Regions from separate parts of the Chromobacterium sp. FG22 genome, predicted to be linked through region 2. Evidence: riboswitches for the same ligand, from Rfam matches in the RefSeq annotation. Region 2 holds a riboswitch; the other holds the start of a gene.
What was found. A riboswitch is a leader RNA that binds a small molecule or an ion and turns the genes downstream of it on or off. The one in region 2 is predicted to bind glycine.
Positions count from the first base shown of each region.

Region 1 (5,081 bases), on a different contig from region 2:
CCGCCGCAGCAAGCGCTGAACTGGATACCGGACCTGTACGACAACGCGGAAGACATCCGCGACAACGAACAAACCATCATTTACTGCCTGCACAACAAGGTGGGCCACCTGGGCATCTTCGTCTCCGCCGGCATCGCCAACCGCGAACACAGCGAATTCGCCAGCGCGCTGGACCTGATCGACGTGCTGGCCCCCGGCCTGTACGAAGCCATCATCGAAGACGTGGCCCCCGGCACCCCCGGTCAGGAATACATCAAAGGCCGCTACATCATCCGTTTCGAAGCGCGCGAAGTGGCCAACATCCTGGCCCTGGACGACGGCCGCGAAGACGAACAAGCCTTCGAAGTGGTGCGCCGCGTCTCCGAGATCAACCAAGGCGTTTACAACCGCTTCATCTCCCCCGCGCTCCAGGCCGTCAGCAGCGAAGCCAGCGCCCAATGCCAGCGCCAACTCAACCCGGCGCGGCTGGAACGCACGCTGATCTCCCCGCTCAACCCCTGGCTCAGCTGGCTCAAGCCCGCCGCCGAATACGTGCGCGCCCATCGCCATCCGGTGAGCGTGGACAACCCGCTGTGGCGGCTGCAAGAACAATGGTCCGGCTGGATGGCGCAAAGCCTGGACCGCTACCGCGACCTGCGCGACGCCGCCACCGAACACTGCTTCAAGGCCGTGTACGAATCCCCGTGGCTGGCCTCCGTCGTGGGCGTCCAGCCGGCCCGCGAAACCCGCGCCGCCCGCTGCGACAGCTGGGAGAAACGGGAACGGTTGCAACTCAAGCGCCAAACGCTGGACCCCGCCTACGAAACCGGCACCCTGGCAGACGGCTTCGTGCGCCTGCTCACCTACGTGGCGATTGGCCGCGGCATCATAGACGAGCGCCCGTTCAACGCCATCCGCCGCATCATGCGCGACATCCGCCACGAACACCCGCTGACCCTGATGCAGCTGAAAGAAATCGCCCGCAAGCAAGTCTTCCTGGTGCGGCTGGACGAAGCCCGCGCGCTGGCCGGCCTGCCCAAGCTGCTGCCGGAAGAACACCGCCGCCGCCAAGCCTGGCAGCTGGCGCACGAACTGCTGGCGCTCAGCGGCGATATCGCCCCGGAACAACAGCAGCGGCTGGACCAAGTGGCGCACGCGCTGCAACTGGACACCCGCGCGCCGTCGGCTCCGGCCATCCTGCCGCCCACAGAGCCCGTAGCGACAAGCGCAAGCGCTCCCGCCGCGGCGCCCGCCGTCAAAGCCAGCGCGCCGGCCAAGAAAGCGGCCGCTCCGCGCAAACCGGCCGCCAAAGCCCCGGCCAAAGCAGCGACGGCCGACAAGCCCAGCGCCGCCGTCAAACCCGCCGGCAGCACGCCGCCGGTTGCGGCCAAGCCGGCCTCAAGCAAGCCCGCGGCGGCCAAAACCGCCAAAGCGCCTGCCGCCAAGGCATCCGCAGCCAAAACCCCGGCCACGCGCAAACCCGCCGCCGGCAAGGACGCGGCCAAGCCCAAAACGCCGAGCAACTAAGCATCAGCCAGCGCAAAAACGCCCGGACAGCCAAACCGCCGTCCGGGCGTTTTCATGTTGATATCGCACTGCAACATTTTTGCCTCGCCCCATGTATACAGTCGTTGACTGAACAATACAGCAAACGCTAATATCCTTGCCTGCTGCGGGAGAGAGGGGCATGCGCCCCCGCCGAAGACGCAAACTCCCATAATCGCTCAGGCAACAGTACCGCAGCCCATGGATACCAGCCGATTGGAGAGAGGCCCTAAGCGCCCGTTCATCATCTGCTACGCTTCAGCGAGAGCGCGTCGGATGATGTGACCGGCCCTTAGCCGCCCACCGAAGGGGCAAGTGACACCCGGCAAGGCCCGCACACAGGCCGCGCCCGTCATCTAACTCTCAGGTAAAAGGACAAGGGGAGAGGCAATGCCGGCAGCGCCGCGCCGATGCGCGGCCCGCCGGCCGTGCTCAGAACGTGCTCACGATCTCGCGAGCAAGGACGAGACAAGGCGAAAACAGCTGAGAAAGCGGAATGTACTCGTGGTACATGAGCATTTCGAAGCGGGTTTCAACGCCGTATCGTCGCAGCGCAGCAGATCGTGCACCAGCTCTCAAGGAAAACCCGTGTTCGAAACTCTTGCCCAGGCTGCGCGCCACCTGGCATGGCCCGCCCATTGCCAACCCCTTTTCCCACCCGGCTTCGCCGCGCATCTCGGCGCCAGCCTGTTTGACCATTGCAACTACATGCTTACCCTGATCTATCTGATCGCCATCACCGCGGAAGCGATGACCGGCGCGTTGGCGGCCGGCCGCCGCAATATGGACATCTTCGGCGTTACCGTCATCGCCTTCCTCACCGCCCTGGGCGGCGGCACCGTGCGCGACATCGTGCTGGGCCGCTACCCGATAGGCTGGACCCAACACCCGGAATATGTCGGCCTCGTCATCGCCGGCGGCCTGGCCGCTGTGTTCGTGGCCCGCTATATGAAACGCCTGAGCCGCGTCTTCCTGGTGCTGGACGCGCTGGGCCTGATCGCCTTCACCATCATAGGCTGCGGCGTGGCCCAGTCCATGGACTACCACCCGGTGGTGGTGGTGATGGCCGGCATGATCACCGGCATTGCCGGCGGCATCCTGCGCGACGTGCTGTGCAACCGCGTGCCGGTGGTCTTCCGCCAGGAGCTGTACGCCAGCGTCTCCTTCGCCGTGGCCCTGCTCTACCTGGGCCTGATCAAGCTGGGCGTGCCGCATGATCTCAACGTGCTGGCCAGCTTCGCCGTCGGCCTCGCCATCCGCCTGGCCGCCATCTGGCGCGAATGGCGGCTGCCGGTGTTCATGTACCGGCATGATCTGCACTAACTAAGCGCATCTGTTTACCGCTGCCGGCATCAGGATTGAATCCCCGCCAGCAGCAGGAACAAGGCCGCCTGGCTGGACACGCCCAGCTTGGCGTACAGATGGCGGCGGTGCACCTTGGCGGTTTCCAGCGAAATGCCCAGCTCGCGCGCCACGCCCTTGGTGGAGTGGCCGCCGAGTATCAGCAGCGCCACCTCCACCTCCCGCTTGGTCAACGGCGAGGAGCCCTGCGCGCGCAGCGCCTCCTCCAGTTCCCGGCGGCTCTGCCTGCCCGTCCTGGCCGCCGGCTGACGCAGCCCTTCGTCCAGACGCGCGGCCAGCCGTGACAAGGGCAATAGCCAGGGGGCGAACAGATTGCAAACGCCCAGTTCCTGCTCGCTGAAGCGGCGTTTGCTGCCCAGCGACAGGGACAGCACGCCCTCCGGCAACACTTGCAGAAACTGGATTTCATCCGCCACCACATTGCGCGAAAAGTAACGGCGAAAGTACTCCGTCTCCCGGAAACGGTCCGGCGCCACCTCGTCCAGCCGGTACACGCCGGCGGCCGGGCGCTTCAGCGCAAAACCGTAAAACGGGTCCAGCAGATACAGGCCGCGCCGGTAGTCGGCGAACAAATCGTCGGCGGCGTAATTGGCCGCGTGATCCGCCAGCACCCACGGCGGCGCCTCCTGGCGAAACAGCACCGCCACCCAAGTATCGAAACTCAGGCGTTCCCGTAGAAACGCGGCCAACCCTTGCCAAAAGGCCGCGTTGTCGACGCCGTCCAACAAGCGCCCCAATTGCTGGTGAAACACCAGATCCGCCACATTCAGCTGCATGCCAGCTACCCCGATCAGGTTAGTCCCGCCTTCCGCTCTAACGCTTTCGCGTGATGTCCGCCGCCAAGGCGACTGACTAGTATGGCTCCAGCCTGCGCGACAAGACCAGCCGTGATGTGAGCGCTTCCCCCACCCCGTCGCGCCGCCTGAACAGGAGTGATCGCCATGCCCACGCAGGATCTGTCCTACTGGCAAGGCCGCGCCGCCGATTTGCGCCCGCCTTGCCTCGCCTTCATCAACGGCCGCTTCGTGCCCGCCGCCAACCAGCGCACCTTCACCGACATCAGCCCCATCCATGGCCGGCCCCTGGCCGAGATCGCCCGCTGCGGCGAGGCCGATGTCGAACGGGCGGCGCGGGCCGCCCGCGCCAGCTTCGAATCCGGCGTCTGGTCGCGCTGTCACCCGCGCCAGCGCAAGACCGTGCTACAAAAACTGGCGGCGCTGATCCGCCGGCATGGCGACGAACTGGCGCTGCTGGACTGCCTGGACATCGGCAAGCCCATTGCCGATGCGCTCCATATCGATGTGCCGGGCGCCGCCGGCGTGTTCGACTGGTACGCCGAAGCCGCCGACAAGCTGTACGGCGAGGCCGCCCCTGGCGCCGACGACGCGCTGGCCCTGATCACCCGGGAACCGCTGGGCGTGGCGGCGGCGGTGATCCCGTGGAATTTCCCGCTGGACATGGCGGCGTGGAAGCTGGCGCCGGCGCTGATGGCCGGCAATAGCGTGATCCTGAAGCCGGCCGAGCAATCCCCGCTGTCGGCCTTGCGCCTGGCCCAACTGGCCCAGGAGGCCGGCCTGCCGGACGGCGTGCTCAACGTCTTGCCGGGCTACGGCGACGAGGTGGGGCGGCCGCTGGGCCTGCACCCGGACGTGGATTGCCTGAGCTTCACCGGCTCCAGCGAAGTGGGCAAAACCTTTCTGCGCTACGCGGCGGACTCCAATATGAAAAGAGTGGCGCTGGAATGCGGCGGCAAAAGCCCCAATCTGGTGTTCGACGACTGCGACCTGGACGCCGCCGCCCGGCGCGCCGCCTTCGGCGTTTTCTTCAATCAGGGCCAGGTGTGCTCGGCCAACTCGCGGCTCTTGCTGCAACGCTCCATTCAAGACGCCTTCCTGGAACGCCTGCTGCGCGAGGCGGCCGCGCTGCAACCGGGCAACCCGCTGGACCCGGCCACCCGCAGCGGCTGCATCGTCGACGCCCGCCAGGCGGAGCGCATCATGGCCCACATCGACCAAGCCCGCCGCCAAGGCGCCCGCCTGCTGTGCGGCGGCGAGCGCTTCAGCCTGGACGGCGGCGACTGCTACATCCGCCCCACCGTCTTCACCGATGTCCGCCCGGACATGGCGCTGGCGCGCGAGGAAGTCTTCGGCCCGGTGTTGGCGGTGATGCCCTTCGACAGCGAAGCCGAGGCCGTG
Region 1 covers NZ_JBMDJX010000015.1:17,663-22,743, forward strand. Annotated here, with positions in the region: gene ACODSD_RS15260 (DUF3141 domain-containing protein) at 1-1,506, shown strand, start outside; glycine riboswitch at 1,643-1,729, shown strand; glycine riboswitch at 1,731-1,913, shown strand; gene ACODSD_RS15265 (hypothetical protein) at 1,957-2,223, opposite strand; gene ACODSD_RS15270 (trimeric intracellular cation channel family protein) at 2,233-2,847, shown strand; gene ACODSD_RS15275 (LuxR C-terminal-related transcriptional regulator) at 2,877-3,662, opposite strand; gene ACODSD_RS15280 (aldehyde dehydrogenase) at 3,828-5,081, shown strand, end outside.
Region 1: another riboswitch for glycine. It lies ahead of ACODSD_RS15270 (trimeric intracellular cation channel family protein); the one in region 2 lies ahead of gcvT (glycine cleavage system aminomethyltransferase GcvT).

Region 2 (5,081 bases):
GGCCTTTTCGCGGCGGATATGCTGCTCGCGGGTCTGCAGCGCCATGCGCAGCGCGGTCTTGCCCTTGGCGTCCACCGACACGCCGATGATGCGGCCCGGCGCAGAGCGCTTCATCTCGTCCTTGAAGGCGAAGTAAGCGGCGTGCGGGCCGCCGAAGCCCATGGGCACGCCGAAGCGCTGGGTATTGCCGATGGCCACGTCCGCGCCCATCTCGCCCGGCGATTTCAACGCCACCAAGGCCATGATGTCGGCGGCCACCACCGCCACCGCGCCCTTGGCCTTGACCGCGGCGATGTGCGGGGTCAGGTCGATCAGATCGCCGGCTTCGCCCGGATATTGGAACAGGGCGCCGAAGTATTCGCCCTTGCCCGCCTCTTCCGGATGGCCCTGCACCAGCTCGAAGCCGAAGTACTTGGCGCGGGTCCGCATCACGTCCAGGGTTTGCGGCAGCACGCGGCTGTCTACGAAGAACTGGCCGGACTTGGCCTTGGACACGCGGCGCGCCATCGCCATCGCCTCGGCGGCGGCGGTGGCCTCGTCCAGCAAGGAGGCGTTGGCCAGTTCCAGACCGGTCAGGTCTATCACCATTTGCTGGAAGTTCAGCAAGGCTTCGAGACGGCCCTGGGCGATCTCAGCCTGATACGGAGTGTAAGCGGTGTACCAGCCCGGGTTTTCCAGCAGATTGCGCAGGATCACCGTCGGGGTCAGCACCGGGTAATAGCCCTGGCCGATGAAGGATTTATTGACCACGTTCTTGGCGGCAACGGCCTTCAGTGCGGCCAGCGCCTCGGCTTCCGGCATCGGATCCGGCAGCTCCAGCTTGCGGTTCAGGTGAATGTCGGCCGGCAGCGTCTGCGCCACCAGTTCATCGATGGAGGCCACGCCGATGGCGGCCAGCATTTGCTCGCGCTCGGCGTCGGACGGGCCGATGTGGCGGGAGATGAATTCTTTGCGGTTGAAAAGTTCGGAGAGAGACATGAGTACGGGACCTTCTGTGCTTGCCGTCCGCGCCGCGGCTTGCGCGGCCAATCGGGTGTTGCTGGATAACCGGGCGAAAAAAACGCCTCGCGGCCGATTAGGACTGCGAGGCGGTTTTCACCATCAGGCGCCAATTTCCTTGGCGTAGGCGGCGGCGTCCATCAGGGCGTCCAGGTCCGCCGGATCCGCCGGCTTGATCTTGAAGAACCAGCCGGCGCCGTAGGGCTCGCCATTGGCCAGTTCCGGTTCGGCTTCCAGTTCCTCGTTGATGGCCAGCACTTCGCCGGCAATCGGACAGTAGATGTCGGAAGCGGCTTTCACCGACTCCACCACGCCGGCCTGCTCTTCCTTGGCGAGCTTGGCGCCCACTTTCGGCAATTCGACGAAAACGATGTCGCCCAGCAGTTCCTGCGCGTGCTCGGTAATGCCCACGGTCACGGAGCCGTCAGCTTCCAGGCGCAGCCATTCGTGGCTTTCAACGTATTTGAGTTCGGCGGGGATGTTGCTCATGAGTGTCTCCAGTCAAATCCAGGTCTTAAACGATATTCCCGGCCGCGTCGCGCGGCCTGCCCAAGCACGCCGCTCAGGCGAAAACTTTTTTGCCGTTGCGCACAAACGGCATTTTGACCACGCGCACCTCGGTCAAGGTTCCGCGCAGGTCCACCAGCGCCGTATCGCCGGTGCCGGCCGGCACGCGCGCGATCGCGATGGAGTGTTTGAGGGTGGGCGAGAAGGTGCCGCTGGTGATCACGCCCTCGCCTACGCCTTCCACCACCACTTTCAGGCCTTCGCGCAGCACGCCGCGGCCTTCCAGCACCAGGCCCACTTGTCTGGTTTTCAGGCCGGCGGCTTTCTGCGCCTCCAGCGCCTTGCGGCCGATGAAATCACGCTCCGCCGGTTCCCAGGCGATGGTCCAGCCCATGCCGGCCTCCAGCGGGGAAACGGTTTCATCCATATCGTGGCCGTAGAGATTCATGCCGGCTTCCAGGCGCAGCGTGTCGCGCGCGCCCAGGCCTATCGGCGCCACGCCGGCGGCCTGCAGTTGCTGGAAAAAGGCCGCGGCCTCAACGCCGGGCAGCATCACTTCCAGGCCGTCTTCCCCGGTGTAGCCGGTGCGGGCATAGAACCAATCGCCGGCGGGCTGGCCTTGGAAGGGCTTCAAGGCCTGGATGACGTCGGCGAGCTCGGGCTTGACCGCGCAGACCTTGGCGATGGCCTGCGGGCCCTGCACCGCCAGGATGGACAGATCGCGGCGCACCTTGATGTCCACGTCGAAATCCGCCTTGCGCCCTTCCATCCAGGCCAGGTCCTTGTCGGTGGTGCCGGCGTTGATCACCATGCGGTAGCCGTAGGAGGTCAGATAGACGATCAGATCGTCCACCACGGTGCCGTCGGGGGTGAGCATGCCGGAATACAGCGCCTTGCCTTCGAAGCCGAGCTTGGCCACGTCGTTGGCGATCAAGCGCTGCAGCCAGACTTTGGCGTCCGGGCCGCTGATGTCCAGCACCGTCATATGGGAAACGTCGAACATGCCGGCGTCGCTGCGCACGATCTCATGTTCCTTGAGTTGGGAGCCGTAATGGATGGGCATTTCCCAGCCGGCGAAATCGACCATCTTGGCGCCGGCGGCGATATGGGATTCAAACAGGGGGGTGCGTTTCGGGGCCGTCATCGGTGCGTCCTTAGCAAAAGCGTGTAGTGTTGCTCTATTCCCTACACCCCTCTGTCCCTGCACCTGAGATTTTCCGGCCTTGCGGCCGTTAGCCCCTTCGGTGGGCATCCGCGGATGCCGCTCTCCAGATTCGGCGAACTGGCTGCGGCCAGTCCGATGATGCAGTCCTTTTGCCTGAGCGATTGCGGGTGCGCTTGCGCCTTCGGCGGTGGCGCGGACGGCCACTCTCTCCTGCATGACGAGCCAGATTATGGTTGCTGGGCCGGGGCTTGGCAAGCCGTGTTTATCTTCAACTTAAACAATGACTTAAAATATTCGAAACCGCAAAACATTGAACCGGCATTGCTTCGTTTAAGATCGATTACGAACATATTTCATTTCCTTATCGATCAAAAAATAGATGCCCCCCCCATTGCGCCGCCGCTGATCGTAAGATGACATCCATCTTGACCAAGCACGATCTCTATCCGATCTGGAAAGGAAACCGCGATGCGAAAACTGATCAACGATCCGCGCCATGTGGCGCGGGAGATGCTGGAAGGCCTGGCCGACACCCTGCCCGGCCTGGCGCTGCTCGAGGAAGAAAACGTCTTGCTGCGGGCGGACCTTCCCGCCGGCGGCCTGCGCGACAAGGTGGCGCTGATTTCCGGCGGCGGCAGCGGCCACGAACCGGCCCACGCCGGCTACATCGGCCACGGCATGCTGGACGCCGCCGCGGTGGGCGACGTATTCACCTCTCCCAGCGTAGACACCGTGCTGGCGGCGATCCGCGCCGTCGCCGGCCCCAAGGGCGTGCTGCTCATCGTCAAGAACTACACCGGCGACCGGCTCAACTTCGGCCTGGCGGCGGAACTGGCTCGCGCCGAGGGCATCGCCGTCGACAGCGTGGTGGTGGCCGACGACGTGGCGCTGCGCGACACCGTGGAGCCGGCGCGCAGGCGCGGCATCGCCGGCACGGTGCTGGTGCACAAGATCGCCGGCGCGGCGGCCGCCTCCGGCGCCGGCCTGGCCGAGGTCGCCGCCGCGGCGCGGCAGGCTGCAGAACAGGTGGCCACCATGGGCGTGGGCCTGGGCGCCTGCACGGTGCCGGCCACCGGCCGCCCGGGCTTTCAACTGGACAGCGGGGAGGCGGAACTGGGCCTGGGCATACACGGCGAAGCCGGCGTGCGCCGCGTGGCGACGCCATCGGCCGCCGATTTGTGCGCGACGCTGCTGGACGCCATCTTGCAAGACCGCGGCTGGCGTTCGGGACACAGGGTGGCGCTGCTGGTCAACGGCCTGGGCGGCACGCCGCCGATGGAGCTGGCCATCGTCGCCCGCGCCGCGCTGGCTCATCTGCGCCTGCGCGGCCTACAGGTGGAACGCGCCTGGAGCGGCAACTTCATGACCGCGCTGGAAATGCCCGGCTGCTCCTTGTCCCTGATGGCGCTGGACGATCAGCGGCTCGCCAGGCTGGACCAGGCCACTCTGGCGCCGGCCTGGCCCGGTTCAGGCCGTCTGCCGGCGCAACGCCAGCTGCGCGCCGCGCCGCCGCGCGACGCTTTCACGCCCTCGGCCGCCGCGGCCGATCCCCGTTTGCGCGCCGCGGCCTGGGCCGCGGCCGACGCGCTGGACGCCGCCGAGCCGCTGTTGACCGAACTGGACGGCGCGGCCGGGGATGGAGATCTGGGCGTCAGCATGCAGCGCGGCGCGGCCGCGATCCGGGCCTTGCCCGACAGCGCATGGAGCGACCCCGCCACGGCGCTGCGCGCGGTCGGCCAGGCCTTGCGCCAAGCCATCGCCGGCAGCTCCGGGCCTTTCTACTCCACCGCCCTGCTGCGCGCGGCGCGGCGGCTGGACACGACGACCCCGCCCACCCCGAAGGACTGGGCGGCCGCCTTTCTGGACGGCGTCGCCGCCGTCGCGGAACTGGGCGGCGCGCAAGTGGGCGACCGCACCATGCTGGACGCCTTGTCCCCCGCCGCCGACGCTTTCGCCTCCGCCCTGGACGCCGGACAGGCTCCGGAGACGGCCTGGCGTTCGGCGCTGACAGCGGCGGAGCGCGGCTGCGCGGCAACCGCCGCCATGCGGCCGCGCCTGGGCCGGGCCAGCTATCTGGGCGAACGGGCGCTGGGCGTGCCGGACGCGGGCGCCAGCGCCGCGCTGGTCTGGTTGAAGGCGCTGACCGGCTAGCGCCAGGCCATGGGCCGCCGCGCCCGCGCGGCGGCCCTGGCGATCAGGCCGGCCTCTCCGGCTCGGTCTCCATCGACGGATAGATCCAATCCACGCCCAGCGCCTGCCCCCACAGGCAGTCGCCCAGATCGTAATGCCACCATTCCTCGGCATAATTGCTGAAGCCGGCCTGCTTCATCAGATTGAACAAGACGCGGCGATTGTGACGCACCGTCAGCCAGTGCTCGGAGGAAAAACCCAGGGCCGGATCATGCGGCGC
Region 2 covers NZ_JBMDJX010000019.1:18,636-23,716, reverse strand. Annotated here, with positions in the region: gene gcvP (aminomethyl-transferring glycine dehydrogenase) at 1-978, opposite strand, end outside; gene gcvH (glycine cleavage system protein GcvH) at 1,102-1,488, opposite strand; gene gcvT (glycine cleavage system aminomethyltransferase GcvT) at 1,562-2,650, opposite strand; glycine riboswitch at 2,692-2,788, opposite strand; glycine riboswitch at 2,803-2,894, opposite strand; gene ACODSD_RS17380 (dihydroxyacetone kinase family protein) at 3,140-4,822, shown strand; gene ACODSD_RS17375 (M15 family metallopeptidase) at 4,866-5,081, opposite strand, start outside.